2 regions of the Actinoplanes lobatus genome follow, and region 2 is predicted to be linked to the other one. Evidence: riboswitches for the same ligand, from Rfam matches in the RefSeq annotation. Region 2 holds a riboswitch; the other holds the start of a gene.
What was found. A riboswitch is a leader RNA that binds a small molecule or an ion and turns the genes downstream of it on or off. The one in region 2 is predicted to bind cobalamin.
Positions count from the first base shown of each region.

Region 1: it holds a riboswitch for cobalamin, as region 2 does, so the genes downstream of both, BJ964_RS11535 (ABC transporter substrate-binding protein) here and BJ964_RS36135 (ribonucleoside-diphosphate reductase subunit alpha) in region 2, are expected to answer to the same signal.

Region 1 covers NZ_JACHNC010000001.1:2,498,955-2,507,289, forward strand. The annotation lists gene BJ964_RS11505 (C40 family peptidase) at 1-1,081, opposite strand, end outside; gene mqnE (aminofutalosine synthase MqnE) at 1,316-2,485, shown strand; gene BJ964_RS11515 (hypothetical protein) at 2,508-2,918, shown strand; gene BJ964_RS11520 (DUF4229 domain-containing protein) at 2,931-3,242, shown strand; gene BJ964_RS11525 (PadR family transcriptional regulator) at 3,307-3,633, shown strand; gene lepB (signal peptidase I) at 3,630-4,241, shown strand; cobalamin riboswitch at 4,233-4,381, shown strand; gene BJ964_RS11535 (ABC transporter substrate-binding protein) at 4,472-5,392, shown strand; gene BJ964_RS11540 (FecCD family ABC transporter permease) at 5,432-6,514, shown strand; gene BJ964_RS11545 (ABC transporter ATP-binding protein) at 6,511-7,281, shown strand; gene fliQ (flagellar biosynthesis protein FliQ) at 7,359-7,628, shown strand; gene BJ964_RS11555 (S8 family peptidase) at 7,671-8,335, opposite strand, start outside.
Region 2 covers NZ_JACHNC010000001.1:7,863,294-7,871,628, forward strand. The annotation lists gene BJ964_RS36115 (NlpC/P60 family protein) at 154-708, shown strand; gene BJ964_RS36120 (hypothetical protein) at 930-1,553, shown strand; gene BJ964_RS36125 (hypothetical protein) at 1,596-2,483, shown strand; gene BJ964_RS36130 (ribonucleotide-diphosphate reductase subunit beta) at 2,526-3,521, opposite strand; gene BJ964_RS36135 (ribonucleoside-diphosphate reductase subunit alpha) at 3,521-5,920, opposite strand; cobalamin riboswitch at 6,046-6,259, opposite strand; gene BJ964_RS36140 (ArsR/SmtB family transcription factor) at 6,315-6,671, opposite strand; gene BJ964_RS36145 (hypothetical protein) at 6,675-7,301, shown strand; gene BJ964_RS36150 (ISAs1 family transposase) at 7,780-8,335, shown strand, end outside.

The sequences.
Region 1 (8,335 bases), 5.4 Mb from region 2:
GACGGACGTTCAGGCCGGTCCGCGGGGCCTCGACCATCATGCCCTCGCCCGCATACATGGCGACGTGGTGGATGCCCGTCCAGCTGCTGGAGGAGCTGAAGAAAAGCAGGTCGCCGGGGAGCAGCGAGTAGCGGGAGACCACCCGGTCACGGGTCTGGTAGTACTGATCGCGGGAGACCCGGACGAGCGGGTAGCCGGTGGAGCGGTAGGCCGCGTACATCAGGCCGGAGCAGTCGTACCGGTCCGGGCCCTCCTCGGACCACACATACGGATCGCCGCGCTGGGCCAGCGCGTACTCGAGCGCCTTCACCGCGCGGGGGTCGGCGTCGCGGCCCTCCTGGGAGCCGGCCAGGTACTCGGCGCCGAGCTGCTGGTCGGCCGCGTTCGCCGTGCTCTCGGCGGCGCTGATCTCGGCGCGGTGCTCGTCTTCGTACTTCTTCTGGGCCGCCTGTTTCCGGCTGAGCTGCGTGTTCAGAGCGGTCCACTGTGCGGAGAGGCTGCCATGCCGGTTGCTGGCGAGCAGGTGCTCCTCGGTGGCGGTCTTCACCGTGGCATCGGCGGCGGCCAGGCGTGAGGCGGCCGCCTCGTACGACGTGGCGTCACCACGCTGCATGCGGGACAGCGCGTCGAGCTCGAGCAGGCCGGAGTCGAGGGTGCCGGGCGGCAGGGCGGCGGCCTCCTGCATGGTCGCGGCGGCGGCCTCGGCGGCGACCGTCTTCGCCTGGGCGGCGGCCTGCTGGGTCTCGGTGACCCGCTGTGCCGCGGCGGTGAGGTGGGTCTGAGCGAGGTCGCGATCCTGGCCCAGCCGGATCAGCTGGTCGCCGAGGGCGGCGATCTCGGCGCGGCCCTTCTCCACTTTCTGAATGACCGGGCTGGCGACGACTCCGGGCGTGATGAGCGACGGGGTGGTCGGGGTGGGGCTGGCGGTCTGCGTGCCGGGGAGGACGAGCGAGGCGAGCTGCGGGGGGCGTGCGCCGGCGTCCGGCACCGAGGTGGAGCCGGTCACCGAGACGGGATCGGCCATCGCCGGGATCGGCTGGAAGAGCGCTGCGATCGCGGCCGCGATCGCGGCTGAGCACACGACAGGTCGAAAGCGGGATCGCACGTAGCGCATGCGATTCGGCGATCCGTGCCGCAATGCCTTGGACATCAGCTCCCCGTCCGCGTCGGTGGGGGACCGCCGCTTGTCGTTCCTACTGGTTCATACCGCAAGCCGCGCACCCATGTCGATCCAATGAAGGTGAAAGCATGCTGAGAATTATTCGACTCAACGGTGCCGCGGGCCACTCGAGCGACGGGACGTACCCTCGACCGCATGGATGCGGGGTTGAAGCGCGAGCTTGAAGCGAAGGTCTACGCCGGTGAGCGGCTGAGCCGCGAGGACGGTGTCGCGCTCTACGAGTGTGATGATCTCGCCTGGCTCGGCCGCCTGGCGCACCACAAGCGCACCGAGCTGAACGGTGACCGGGTGATGTTCAACGTCAACCGGCACCTCAACCTCACCAACGTCTGCTCGGCCAGCTGCGCGTACTGCTCCTTCCAACGCAAGCCGGGTGAGAAGGACGCGTACACGATGCGCATCGACGAGGCCGTCCGCAAGGCCAAGGAGATGGAGGACGAGCAGCTCACCGAGCTGCACATCGTCAACGGCCTGCACCCCACCCTCCCCTGGCGGTACTACCCGAAGGTACTGCGTGAGCTGAAGGCCGCGCTGCCGAACGTGAAGCTCAAGTGCTTCACCGCGACCGAGGTGCAGTGGTTCGAGAAGATCAGTGGGCTGTCGGCCAGCGAGATCCTGGACGAGCTGATGGACGCCGGCCTGGAGTCGCTGACCGGTGGCGGCGCCGAGATCTTCGACTGGGAGGTCCGGCAGCACATCGTGGACCACGCGTGCCACTGGGAGGACTGGTCGCGGATCCACCGGCTGGCCCACGAGAAGGGCATGAGGACGCCCGCCACCATGCTGTACGGGCACATCGAGGAACCGCGGCACCGGGTCGACCACGTGATGCGGCTGCGCGAGCTCCAGGACGAGACCGGTGGGTTCGCGGTCTTCATTCCGCTGCGCTACCAGCACGACTTCCACGACTCGGCGGACGGCAAGGTCCGCAACCGGATCCAGGAGCGCACCACGATGGCGGCGCCGGCCGAGTCGCTGAAGACGTTCGCGGTGTCCCGGCTGATGTTCGACAACGTGCCGCACGTGAAGTGCTTCTGGGTCATGCACGGTCTCTCGGTGGCCCAGCTGTCGCTCAACTTCGGCGCCGACGACCTGGACGGCTCGGTGGTGGAGTACAAGATCACCCACGACGCCGACTCGTACGGCACGCCGCACACCATGCACCGCGAGGACCTGCTCGACATGATCTGGGACGCCGGATTCCAGCCGGTCGAGCGGGACACTCGTTATCAGGTGGTACGCGAGTACGAGAAGGCGCCGTCGCTGGCCGAGCGCCGCAGCGAGCCCCAGAAGATCTGGGCCTGACCCCACACGGACGGTGACGTTGATGACCCAGCTGAAGAAGGACGCGACCGGCCGCCTGGCGACGATCGGTGACCTGCTGGGTTCCGCCTTCGCCGGGCTGGCCGCCGGCGCCGCCGTACTGTTGATTTTCGAGGCGGTGATGGCGCTGACCGGCCTCGGTGAGTTCGGTGAGTCGAACGGCTGGCTCGCGCTGATCCTGCCCGTCTGGTTGTTCGTCGAGGAGTTCCGGGCCGAGGGCTTCGGCGCCCACCGGATCATGGTGAGTGGCCTGGCCGCCGGCTTCGGTGTCGCGGTCGGGATGACCGTGGCCGGTTTGGTGTCCGAGGTCGCTCCGCCCTTGGTCAGCGGCGGCTCCGGCGCCCTGACCGGTACGGTCGTGTACTGCCTGGTCTGGTTCTACGGCCTTCGGTGGCTCAGTCACCGGTCCGGCTGAGGGAGATAACGCATGAAGCCCGCCGTCAAGTACACGCTCGGCCGCCTCGGACTGTTCGTGGCCGCCTTCGCCGTGCTGTTCCTCCTGACGCCGTTGAACGTCCTGGTCTGCGCCATGGTGGCGTTCGTCGCCTCGGCCGCTCTCTCGTTCATCCTGCTGCGCGGGTGGCGTGACGAGATGGCCGAGCAGCTCGGCGAGATGGCGGCCCGCCGCACCGCGGAGAGGGACCGGCTTCGCTCGGCGCTCGCCGGTGACGAGGAGGCGGCCGCCGCGGGGGACCGGGTCGCCGCCGCCGACGTCGTGGAGCACCGCAAGAACTCCTGAGCCGGCATCCGTTTGATGCCGGCCTCTTGACTTCAGGTAAGTCGAGTTATGTAGAGTTTCGGTCATGCCGAGGACACCGCATGCCTCGCCGCAGACCCTGCGGCTCTTCGAGGCGCTGATGAAGGACCCGTCCACCTGGCGTTACGGTTACGACCTGAGCCGCGAGACCGGCCTGGCCTCCGGGACGCTCTACCCGATCCTGATGCGCCTCACCGAGCAGGCGCTGCTGGAGGCCGGCTGGGAGCCCTCCGACCAGCCCGGCCGCCCGCCCCGGCACACCTACCGGCTGACCGGCGACGGGGTGGCGCTGGCCCGGGTCCGGCTGGCCGACGCGGCGGCCAAGGCCGCGGCCCGCCGGGGCACGAGCCTGGCGATCGTGAGGCCGGCATGAGGCGGGTGCTGTACCTGATCCTGAGGACCGCGGTCACGGGCAAGCCGTGGGGTGAAGCGGTGCTGGCCGAGTTCGATCAGACCACCGGGACCTGGGCGGCGCTGCGCTGGACCGCCGGCGGGCTGTGGGTGGCGGCACGGGAGCGGCCGGTCGCCTACGGGGTCGCGCTGGCCGCCGTGCTGCTCGCCGTGACCACGTCGTTCTCCTTCTCGATCTGGTTCGTGCCGAGCAACGCCATGAATCCGACCCTCGCCGTCACGAGCCGCCACCTGGTCGACCGGATCGGCTACCGGGTGACCGGCATCGACCACGGCGACATCGTCGCTCTCCCGATCCCGGACGCGCCCGGACACGAGACCCTGCTCCGGGTCATCGGCCTGCCCGGTGACCGCATCGAGTGCCGGGACGGGCGGGTGCTGCGCGGCGGCACGGCGCTCGACGAGCCGTACCTGTCGTTCGAGTCCCAGGTGGTCGGCACCGAGTGCGCTCCGGTCACCGTCCCGGACGGCGCCGTCTACGTGCTCGGTGACAGTCGCCCGGTGGCCCAGGACTCCCGCCACTGGGGCCTGATCAGCACGGACGATGTGACCGGAAGGCTCGTCATGTGATGCCGTTGAGGTTGCGGGACGGCCGTGGGTTAGCGTTTCAGGGACCGCGCCGCAGCGAAGCCGGTGTGAAACCGGAGCTGTCCCGCAACTGTGATCCCTCTTCGGAGGTCTAGCCAGGTCGCCTGGGCGTCGGTCGCGATTCAGCGCTCCCGGGGAGGGGCGCCTCGCGGGCGGCGGCCAGCGTGGCCCCTGTCGGCGAAGCACCACCTGACCGGCCGACAGGAGGACCGATGAAACGCCTGCTCACCGCTGCCATAGCGGCCACCGCACTGTTCCTCACCGGATGTGCGAGTAACGAACCCGAGCCCGCCACCGCGTCCAGCGCCGCCGCCGGGGCGTACCCGGTCACGGTCGGCGCCGTGACCCTGAACGCTCAGCCCGCGAAGATCGTGTCGCTGAGCCCGACGGCCACCGAGATGCTCTACGCGATCGGCGCCGGGCCGCAGGTCACCGCGGTCGACGACCAGTCCACCTACCCGGCCGACGCACCGAAGACCGACCTGTCCGGTTTCAAGCCGAACGCCGAGGCGATCGCGGCCAAGGACCCGGACCTCGTGGTGCTGTCCAACGACTCCGACGGCATCGTGGCCCAGCTCGGCAAACTGTCGATCCCGGCGTTCGTGTCACCGGCCGCCGCCACCCTCGACGACACCTACCGGGAGATCACCGAACTCGGCGCGCTCACCGGTCACCCGGCCGAGGCGAAGGCGCTGAACGAGCGGATGGCCGCGGACATCGACACGATCGTCAAGTCGGTGCCGGCCCGGAGCAAGCCGCTCAGCTACTACTACGAGCTGGGCCCGGACCTGTACTCGGCCACCTCGAAGACCTTCATCGGCTCGGTCTTCAACCTCTTCGGGATGACCAACGTGGCCGACGCCGCCGACCCGGACGGCAAGCTCGGCGGCTACCCGCAGCTGGCCCAGGAGTCGCTGGTCCAGGCGAACCCGGACACCATCTTCCTGGCCGACACGAAGTGCTGCCAGCAGTCCCCGGAGACGGTGAAGGCGCGGCCCGGCTGGTCGTCGATCGCCGCCGTCGGCAAGGGCCAGATCTACGCCCTCGACGACGACATCGCCTCGCGCTGGGGTCCCCGTACCGTCGATCTGGTCAAGGCCGTCGGAGACGCGGTGAGCAAGGTTCCCCAATGAGCGAGCTTGCGAGCGAATCATCGGCTCAGTCTTGAACTCATGGCGACGCTGGAGCGAAGCGGAGGCGGCGCCATGAGCCGGCGCCGGCCTGCCGGGCTGCGCCCGGTGTGGCTGGCGGCCGGAGTGCTCACGCTGCTGGGAGCGATGGTCCTGGCGCTGGCCTTCGGGTCGGTCCGGCTGCCGCCCGGCGGCGTCGCGGTGGAGATGCTCAATCTCCTTCCGGGGGTACGCCTGGACAGCGGCCTGACCGACCGTGAGATCGCGATCCTCACCCAGCTCCGGCTGCCCCGCGTGGTGCTGGGCGCGCTGGTCGGCTCGATGCTGGCCCTGGCCGGCGCCGCCTACCAGGGTGCCTTCCGCAACCCGCTGGCCGATCCGCACCTGCTCGGGGTGGCGGCCGGCGCCGGTCTCGGGGTGACCGCGGTGATCGTCCTGCGGGCCACCGGCGAGGTCACCGAGCTGCCGATCGGGGCGCCGATGGCGGCGTTCGTGGGCGCGGTCGGCGCGGTGGCCCTCACCTGGCTGCTCGGCGCGGCCGGGGGCCGGGACCGGTCGCCCGCCACCCTGATCCTGGCCGGGGTCGCGGTGTCGGCGTTCCTGTCCGCGGCGCAGACCTACCTGCTGCAACGGAACGTCGAGTCGGTCCGTGAGGTGTTCTCCTGGACGCTCGGCCGGCTGTCCACCGCGGGCTGGCACGACGTGCGGGTGATCCTGCCCTACACGGTGATGACCGCCGCGATCGTGCTGGCCCAGCGCCGCGAGCTGGACGTGCTGACCGTCGGCGACGCCGAGGCGACCAGCCTGGGCCTGCACCCGCAGCGGTCCCGCTACCTGCTGATCATCGCGGCCTCGCTGGGCACCGCCGCCGCGGTCAGCGCCTCCGGGCTGATCGGCTTCGTCGGGATCATCGTGCCGCACACGCTGCGACTGATGACCGGGCCCAGCTACCGGGCGTTGCTGCCGCTGTCGCTGCTGTTCGGGGCGGCCTTCCTGGTCCTCGCCGACCTGGTCGCCCGGACCGCGGGCGGAGACGCGGAGATCCCGATCGGTGTGGTCACGGCGTTCCTCGGCGCGCCCTTCTTCGTGCTGGTGCTGCGGACCAACCGGGCGGTGCCGTCATGAGCGCTATTGAAGTGGAGGGCCTCACGGTACGGCTGGACGGGACCCTCATCGTCGACGGTGTGGACCTGGACGTGGCCGAGGGCGAGTGGGTCACCGTCATCGGGCCGAACGGGGCCGGCAAGTCCACCGCGCTGCGGGCCATCGGCGGGCTGCTGACGTTCGGCGGGACGGTCCGGTGGCACGGCGTCCCGGCCGACCGTCTGTCCCGCCGCGAACGGGCCAAGGCGGTGGCCACCGTGCTCCAGTCACCGGTGGTGCCGCCGGCCATGCGGGTGTTCGACTACGTGTTGCTCGGGCGTACCCCGTTCATCCCGCCGCTGGGCCGGGAGTCGGCGACGGACCTGGCCGCGGTGGAGGAGGTCCTGGTCGCGCTGGACCTGGAGTCCTTCGCCGGGCGGCGTCTCGAGACCCTCTCCGGCGGGGAGCGGCAGCGGGTCTTCCTGGCCCGGGCGCTCGCCCAGGGGGCCGGGATCCTGCTGCTGGACGAGCCGACCAGCGCCCTGGACATCGGTCACCAGCAGGAGGTGCTGGAGCTGGTGGACCGGCTGCGCGCCGAGCGGGGCCTGACCGTGCTCGCCACCATGCACGACCTGACCACCGCCGGCGAGTACGCCGACCGGATGTTCCTGCTGGCCGCCGGCCGGGTGGCCGCGTCCGGCACGCCCGCCGAGGTGCTGACCGAACCGAACCTGGCCGAGCACTACCGGGTCAAGGTCCGGATCATCGAGGGCGACCGGGGACCGCTCGTGGTGGCCGTCCGCGGCTGATCTTGCACAACCGGACGGCAACCGGGTCCTGCCCGTTCCGCACTCCGGCGTTTCCTCAAGTCCCCGAACTGATGGGCATGACGGACACGATGGTGGTTGAGCTGGCGATGCAGGCCCTGACGATCGCGGCGAAGATGGCGGCGCCGGTGCTCCTGACCGCCCTCGTGGTCGGCTTCGCCGTCTCGCTCTTCCAGTCGGTCACCCAGATCCAGGAGGCCACGCTCTCCTTCGTCCCGAAGGCGATCGCGATCGGCGCGGCCCTGCTGCTGGCCGGCAACTGGATGCTCCACGAGATGATGACCTACACCACCCAGCTCTTCGAGAAGGTCCCGAGCCTGCTCGCCTGAGAAGGACCGCCCGAACCGGGCGGCCCTTCCGTCAGGGGAGGATCAGGAACCGACGTAGAGCAGCCGGTTCGGCGAGCCGGTGCCGCGGCTGGTGACCACTCCGGTGGTGGCGTTGTTCACGATCGCCGCGTTGACCGTGCTGACCGAGGCGCCCGGGTTGGCGGCCAGGTAGAGGGCGACCGCGCCGGCCACGTGCGGGGCCGCGAACGAGGTGCCACTGCCGGTGTAGGTGGCGGTGTCGCTGGTCCGCCACGCCGAGGTGATCGAGACGCCGGGCGCGAAGAGGTCCAGCACCGAGCCGTAGTTCGACCAGGAGGCCTTGGCGTCCGCGTTGCTCGTGGCGCCGACGGTGAGTGCCTCGGTGACCCGGGCCGGGGACGTGTTGCTCGCGTTGACCCCCGAGTTGCCGGCCGCGATCGTGTACGGGATCCCCGCCGTGATCGACCGCCGCACCGCCGCGTCCAGGGTGCTGCTCGCCCCGCCGCCGAGGCTCAGGTTCGCCACCGAACGGCCGGGGGTCGCGTTGGCGGTCACCCAGTCGATGCCGGCGATGACCCCGGCGGTCGTGCCCGAGCCGTTGTTGTCGAGCACCCGGACACCGACGACGTTGGCGCTCTTGGCGACGCCGTAGGTGCTGCCGGCCGCGACCCCGGCCACGAAGGTGCCGTGCCCGTTGCCGTCCTGCGCGATGTTGTCCCCGTCGACGG
Region 2 (8,335 bases):
CCCCGCCTGTGGACGGCCATTCGGCGCCGGGACGGTGTGCCGTCCTTCAGGCGCAACGATCAGGTCGGGATGCGGCGGAGGTGCCCAGGCGGCCGGCTCGGCGTCAGAGGTGGTGGGACCCTGCGGCGCGCAAGCTTGCGCGCTCGAATTCGCGTGGCGATCGAAGCTTTCAGCGGCACCGACGAAGGCCCGTTGAAAGGCAACCTCGTCGTCTACCCGAACACGGGCGGGGTGTCCTGGGCCAGCAACACCGGTGGAGGTGGCGGCACCCTGATCATCCAGAACGACGGCAACGTCGTGCTCTACGGGCCCGGCGGCGCCTCCTGGAGCACCTACACCGCCGGCGGCGTCTCGAAGCTGGCCGCGTCCGCCGCGATCGCGTTCGTCAAGCGGCAGCTGGGCAAGCCGTACCTCTACGGCGGGACCGGTCCCGGCAGTTACGACTGCTCCGGGCTGATGCAGGCGGCCTACGCCAACGCCGGTGTCGGCATCCCCCGCACCTCCTCCGAGCAGTACAACCGGTCCCGCCGCATCAGCCGCGCCGAACTCCAGCCCGGTGACCTCGTCTTCTACTACAGCGGCATCAGCCACGTCGCCATGTACGTCGGCAACAACCAGATCATCGAAGCCCTCAAGACCGGCACCGTCGTCCGCTACGACTCCATCACCCTGCCCGGCAACCCGATCGGCTACGGGCGCGTGGCCTGACACCCAGCCCAAGACAGAGGCGCCGCCGTCCCGGTCGGGACGGCGGCGCGGCCCGGCCGCCTGTTCCGCGCCGAGGAAAGGGACGCACCTTGAAGACGAACGGCTGACTTCGCCGGTACGGGCTCGCGAGGAGGATCGCCTGGTCAACGTCACGATCATGGGGTGAGTTCCTGGCGGCGGCGGCACTGCGCGGTGACGACCTGGCTGAGGTCCTCGACGGGGTGATCCGCTACGCGCGGCTGCATGATGTGCCGGCGGAAATAGTCGATCCCACGGAGGCCGACGACAAGTCGACGGTGGCGGTGTGGGCGCCGCGGAGCGGTTGGATACTCATGATCTGGCCGCGGTTCTTCAACGGCCTCGGAGACGCCGCCCAGTGGCTGTCCCGCGAATTCGATGCTCTGGTCAGCACCATCGAGGTCTACGACGGCGACCTCTGGAATCACGTGCTGTGGCGCGGCGGGACCGAGCTGGACCGCTTCAGCTCCTGCCCGAACTACTTCACCGGCGATCGCCGTGAGATCAAGCGCCTGAAGCAGGAATGGGCCGGCCACCCGCAGGTGGTCGCCGAAGCATTCAGCATAGCCACCGACCTCGTCACCCCGTACCTGATACCCGTGGCGTCCTCGGGCCTCTTCGGCTGGTGGCTGGGCCGCCGCAAGCCATTCCCTGACGACCACACCACGCTGAACGACATCTGGATCTTCACCGACTTCTGGCAGAAGGCAGGCATCACCTACCCGGAGACAGACCTCCCAGAGATCCGTACGATTCAACGATCCAGGCCCCGAAGCGCTGCCGAGCGGAGGCCCCGGCCTGTAGTGATCCGCAGGTCTCGCAGCTGAACACCGATGCAAATCAAGATCAATTCCAGTACGGTCCCCGGCATGCTCCCGCGCCTCCGGCTTCTCAGCGCCGGCGAACACTTCAGTGTCTGGGTGTGCGCCCTGTTCGCTCTGGTCTCCATGACCATGCTCGTCACGGCGCCGTTGACGGCCGCGTTGTGCCTGCTGTTCTTCGGTGGCGGCTTCGTATTCTGGGTCTTCGAGTGGCGCAGGCGGGCCGTCGACGAGACGATGCGGACGGTCGGCGTATCCGCTCGGCGGTTCGCACGGCACGACATCGCCGGCTATCAGCAGCTGATCGTGGACGTGGCTCCGTTGGGAGGAAGGCGAGCCGCCGACACACTCACCGAGCTCAGCGAATGCGCCCGGCTGCTGGACGGCCTGTTCTTCCACGCCCGCCGACGGGAGATCCGCGCGTTTCCCGAGGTCGGCGATGTGCCGCTGAGCTGGGCGTTGGCCAGTCTGAACCCGGACGGGTACGTGCGGGCGGCCGCCCTCGCCAAGATGGGCCGGGCGCCTCAGCCCGAGTTCATTCCGTTCCTGGTCGAGCGGGCCGTCGAGCGGGTCGACGTGGTCCGTTCAGCGGCGCTGACCGTGTTGCGCCCGATGCTGGCCGACGAATCCGCCCGTACGCTGATCGCCCGTTCGTTCTCGCGGGTGGCGGGCCGGCGCCATGCCGGCGAACTCGCCGCGTTGCTCGCGCCCGAATCGAGCCGGCCGGAGCCGGGCCGGTGTTCGGAGGCGGCGTTCGCGTCGTGCGGGACCACTTCCCAGTACTGTGTGGCCCTCGAACGGGGAGCCGGGCCATCGCTGGCGCCGATCTGTTGCGGCAACGACGGCAACCTCTGGCAGCCGTGCGACCTCGTTTCCCGGCAACGGCGGCGGTGGGCCCGGGAGCAGAGCGGTCAGCACTCCGTACGCGAACACTGAAGCGGCCGGGACCGCAAGGGTCCCGGCCGTTTCTCGTGCCGGTCAGAAGTCGTCGTCGAAGCTGACGGTTCCGGTCACGCCGACCTGGTATGCCGACACGCGCCGCTCGAAGAAGTTGGACAGTTCCTGAACGTCCTGGAGTTCCATGAACGCGAAGGGGTTCTTGCTGCCGTACATCGGGTCGATGCCGAGTGCGGCGAGCCGCCGGTCGGCGACGTGCTGGAGGTATTCGCGCATGTCCGCCGGCGACATTCCGGAGACGCCCTGTTCGAGCAGGTCGGCGGCGAACTGGACCTCGCACTCGACGGCCTCGGCCAGCATGTCGCGGACCTGCTGCTGCATCGTGGCGTCGAACAGGTCGGGCTCCTCGGCCCGCACCTGGTCGACGACGTCGAAGGCGAACGCCATGTGCATGCTCTCGTCGCGGAACACCCAGTTGGTGCCGGACGCGAGACCCTGCAACACGCCGCGGGAGCGCAGGAAGTAGACGTACGCGAAGGCGCCGTAGAAGAACAGCCCTTCGATGCAGGCGGCGAAGCAGATGACGTTGAGCAGGAATGCCCGCCGGTGCTCCTTGGTCTCCAGCCTGCGCAGATCGAAGACCGAGTCGATCCACTTGAAGCAGAACTCGGCCTTACGGGCGATCGACGGGATGTTCTCGACCGCGGCGAACGCCTCGAAACGCTCCTGCTCATCGGGCACGTAGGTGTCGAGCAGGTTCAGATAGAACTGGACGTGTACGGCCTCCTCGAACAGCTGCCGCGACAGATAGAGCCGGCCCTCCGGCGAGTTGACGTGTTGATACAGGTTGAGGACCAGGTTGTTGGCGACGATGGTGTCGCCGGTGGCGAAGAAGGCGACCAGCCGGGACACCAGGTGCTGTTCGGCGGGCGACAGTCTGGCCAGGTCGGCGAGGTCGGAGTGCAGGTCGACCTCCTCCACGGTCCAGGTGTTCTTGATGGCGTCCTTGAAGCGGTCGAAGAAGTGCGGGTACTTCATCGGCCGCAGGGTCAGGTCCATTCCGGGGTCGAGCAGCATTACTGGCAGGCCTCACACGATTCGGGGTTTTCCAGGGAACAGGCCTCGGCCGGCGTGAGCGCCGGGATGAGGGAGACCGGGGCGGTGACAGCGGGCGCGACCGCGACGGTGGCCTGCTGGATGCGGGTGGCCGGACGCGAGCGCAGGTAGTAGCTGGTCTTGAGACCGGCCTTCCAGGCGTACAGGTACATCGAGGAGAGCTTGTTGATGGTCGGTGCGGCCATGAACAGGTTCAACGATTGCGACTGGTCGATGAACGGGGCCCGGGCCGCCGCGAGTTCGATCAGCGCCTTCTGCGGCAGTTCCCAGGCGGTGCGGAACAGTTCCCGTACGTCGTCCGGCAGTTCGGCGATCGCCTGCACCGAGCCTTCGGCGCGCTTGATCTGCTCGCGGATGGCGGCGGTCCACAGTCCGCGGGACTTGAGTTCCCGTACCAGATAGGTGTTGATCTGAAGGAACTCGCCGGACATGGTCTCGCGTTTGAACAGGTTGGACACCTGCGGCTCGATGCATTCGTAGGCGCCGGCGATGGACGCGATCGTCGCGGTCGGCGCGATGGCGATCAGCAGCGAGTTGCGCAGCCCGTGTGCGGCGATGGTCGATCGCAGCGCCTCCCACCGGTCGGTCTGCGTGACCTCGGCGCCCCACAGGTCCGGATGCAACTCACCCTTGGCGGCCCGGGTCTCGGGGTACGCCGGATGCGGGCCGACGGCGGCGGCGAGTTCGGCCGACGTCTCCAGGGCGGTCAGGAAGATCTCCTCCTGGACGCGGGTCGACAGGTCGCGGGCTTCGGCGGAGTCGAACGGCAGTCGCAGGGTGAAGAACGCGTCCTGCAAGCCCATCAGCCCGAGCCCGACCGGCCGCCACCGCGGGTTCGAGGCTGCGGCCTGCTGCGACGGGTAGTAGTTGATGTCGATGACCCGGTCCAGGTAGACGACCGCGGTCCGCACCGTCTCTCTCAACTTGACCCAGTCAACACCGTCAACGTTGACGTGTTGACCCAGGTTGATCGAGCCGAGGTTGCAGACGGCTGTCTCGTCGTCGTTGTTGACCTCGAGGATCTCGGTGCACAGGTTCGACAGGTGGATCACGTTGCCGGGCTCGCCCGTCTGGTTCGACAGCGAGTTCGAGCGGTCCTTGAACGTCATCCAGCCGTTGCCGGTCTGCGCCAGAGTGCGCATCATCCGGCCGTACAAGTCTCGGGCTTTGACGGTTTTGACGGCCTTCTTCTCGGCCGCCCGGTAGGCCTCGGTGAATTCGTCACCGAACAGGTCCGGCAGTGACGGGGCGTCGGACGGGTCGATGAGCGACCATTCGCCGTCGGCCTCGACGCGGCGCATGAACTCGTCCGGGATCCAGTTCGCCAGGTTCAGGTTGTGCGTGCGGCGGGACTCCTCGCCGGTGTTGTCGCGCAGTTCCAGGAACTCCTCGATGTCCGGGTGCCACGGCTCCAGGTAGACACATGCGGCGCCTTTGCGGCGGCCCCCCTGATTGACCGCCGCCACCCCGGCGTCGAGCGTTTTCAGGAACGGGACGATGCCGTTCGACTTCCCGTTGGTTCCGCGGATCAGGGCGCCCCGGCCGCGGATGCGTGACCAGGCGATGCCGATGCCGCCGGAGAACTTCGACAGTTTCGCGACCTGGTGGTAGCGCTCGTAGATCGAGTCCAGTTCGTCCTTCGGCGAGTCGACCAGGAAGCACGACGACATCTGGGTGTGCCGCGTGCCGGAGTTGAACAGCGTCGGCGAGCTGGGCAGATAGGCCAGCGAGGACATCAGCCGGTAGAAGCCGATCGCCTCCCGGGCGTCCTTGGACAGTCCGCAGGCGACCCGCAGCAGCCAGTACTGCGGGGTCTCCACGACCAGGCGGGACTGTGGGTGGCGCAGCAGGTAGCGGTCGGCGACGGTACGCAGGCCGAAGTACTCGAACCGCAGGTCACCGGCGGCGTCCACGGCGTCGTCGAGTTTGCGCGCGTTGCGGGCCACGAACGCCGCGGTATCGTCGCCGATCAGGCCGAGGCCGTGGCCGTAGCGGATCGACTGGCTGAAACTGGCGACGCCCTGACCGCGGACCTCCTTGTCGACGTACGCGGCGAGCAGCCGGGCGGCGAGCTTCGAGTACTGCGGTTCCTCGCCGATCAGCTCGGCCGCCGTCTGGATCGACAGTTTGTCCAGCTCAGCGGTGGTCGCCCCGTCGTACAGGCCACTGATGGTCTTGGTCGCCACCCGCAGCGGGTCGACCTCACCGAGATCAGCGACCCACAACTCGACCGCCTTGACGATCTTGTTGACGTCGACCGGCTCCAGGTCGCCGTTTCTCTTGCGCACCTGCATCACATGGCGGCGCTGCTCCGGCACCACATGTCCGGTAGCCGGCGGATCCTGCGTAGCTGCTGTCATGTCTCGTCCCCCTCATCACGCCGGCCGAGGTCTCGGGTGCGCAGGAGGACGCCGCCGCGGCCCAGGAAGGGCCCGGCTGATGGCGTCGGCCGTCCCACGCGGCCTTCGACCGCCGCGCATCACTGTGGATGCACGGCGCGCTGGCAGGTCTTCGGACTCGTGGGCCTTGGGTAAAGCCGCCTACTGGCCGTCGCTTCCCAGGCTCTGACGAGCCCAGTGCTTCATGACGGCGGTCGTTCCCACTCACCGCTGCGGGGCAGTCCCGGTTTCACACCGGGTTCCCTGTTGCCTCGGACACACCCTGACGGGCGCGGCCGAACCAGCTGCGGGGAACACCATATATGGGCGGCATCGGAAAGTCACAACCCCACATGGTGTGTCCAAACCGTCACCCTCATGGCGGCATCGTTCGTGGGGCGCCGACACCGGCATTGGCCAGGATCGCCGGCAGCAGGCCGGGAAAGCGCTTCTCCACGTCACGTGTGCGCAGCTCGCAGCAACGGAACCGGCCGGCCTGGCTCACGCGTACGAGACCGGCGGTGGTGAGAGTCCTCAGGTGATGGGAGAGGGTCTGGCCGGTCACCGGCACGTCGAACGCACCCTGCACCACTCCCCCAGCGGTGGCCAACTGCCGGACGACCTCCAGCCGCACCGGGTCGCCGAGAGCGTCGAGCACCCTGCCGAGGTCGACGTCAGCAAGGTCGGGATGTGCCCAGCCCCGTGGCCGCCGTCTCCGCACGTCGTACCTCATCTCGTGACCCGCCTTCTCGCCGACTGTCCTTACCGGGTGAGTCGCTTCGGCGGAGCGTTCGGTTCCCGGATCGCCACCGGCCGGAAAGCCAATAATGGTCAGGTCATGGGTGAGGATGAATTGAGCGCCGTTCGGCGACGACTTCCACGAGGATCGCGAACCTGGGGAATGGTGACCGGATTCCCGGCGGGTGCCGGGCGCGCGGGCATGGCGGTCGACGTCGGCGACCCGGTTCCCGGTTGGGTCGATGCGCTGGCGCTGCCGGAGGAGCCCTCGCAATGGCCGCCCGTCGGGCGTAAGGGCCTGTTCGAAGTACTCCAACATCGCGGGTTCGAGATTCGGCTGCTTCCGCTCGACGCCGGCATGCGTGGCCGGGGCGCGCGGTCACACCGACGGTCGGGGTCGGAATGGGCGGCGATCGCGCGACGCCGGCCCGTGGGCGCCGTCCTCGACGCAACGGTCGAGCGCGTATTTCCGGGCAATCGCGAGTACACCGTCCACTTCGGCGAGGCCTACGAGACTGTCGAGTACGAAGGCACCCCGCCCGACCCCGGCGCCCGGGTGTCGCTCATGGTCGAAAAGCAGTCGGAGTGGACACGCTCGTTGATACTTCGCCCCTGCGACGAGTAGGGCGATCATCCTGAGTCACCACAGTTTGATCTGGTCGGGGTCATTCCCCGTCCAGGTCAGTGGTGCCGCCTCCCAGTGCCGTTTCAAGCGCAACATCAAGAACATCGTAGGCTCGCCATGACCGGCTCAATCCTGAGGTGCTTGCCCTGCCAGCACGCGGCGCCGTCGCTCCTCGTAGTCGGAGGCAGTGAGAACACCGAGGTACTCGACGAGAAGCCCTTTTGACAGCCTGTCGATGCTCAGAACATCTGGCGAACTCACCCGGGCAGCGTAGGCCAGTGAGCCGGCCGCGTGCACAACATCCGCCGACCGCCTACTTCGCGGCAGATCAATAAGCAGGGCCCCGGCAAAGTCGTGACGGTGTCCGACTTGGGGGATCTGGAGTAGAAGCGCCGCTGTTGGGTGTAGCAAGACGGGCATGACCGGTTCGAAAGATCATCAAGGTTCCTACGCCACGATGATCTATCCGAAGTGAGTCATGCCCGCACTGCCATCATCGCTGATCTCCTCTTTGTCCTGCGCACCGGCTCTGACCGTGCCCGAAACCGCTGGCGGCCTGGTGGCAGTGCTCGATTGCCTGCCTGATCCGCGGGCACGTCGTGGGGTCCGGCACCGGTTGACGGCGGTAGTGATCGCAGCAGTCTGTGCCGTGATCGCCGGCTGCCGTTCCTATACGGCGATCGCCGAATGGGTCGCCGACGTTCCGGCCTCGACAGCTCTCGCCCTGGGTATCGCCCCTGACCGGCGCCCCTCTGAAGCGATGATCCGCCGATTGCTGCAGGCCCTCGATGCGCAGCTGCTGACCACGGCGATCGCTGTCTGGCTCGTAGGCCGGGCCGAGACCTCGACAAGCCGGCAGGCCATCGCGGTCGACGGCAAGACACTGCGCGGATCCCGCACCGGCGACAGCACCGCCCGGCACCTGCTGGCCGCCTGCGATCAGAACGCCGGCATGGTCCTGGCCAGCACCGATATCGACAGCAAGACCAATGAGATCACCCGATTCGCGCCTCTGCTGGACCAGATCGGCGACC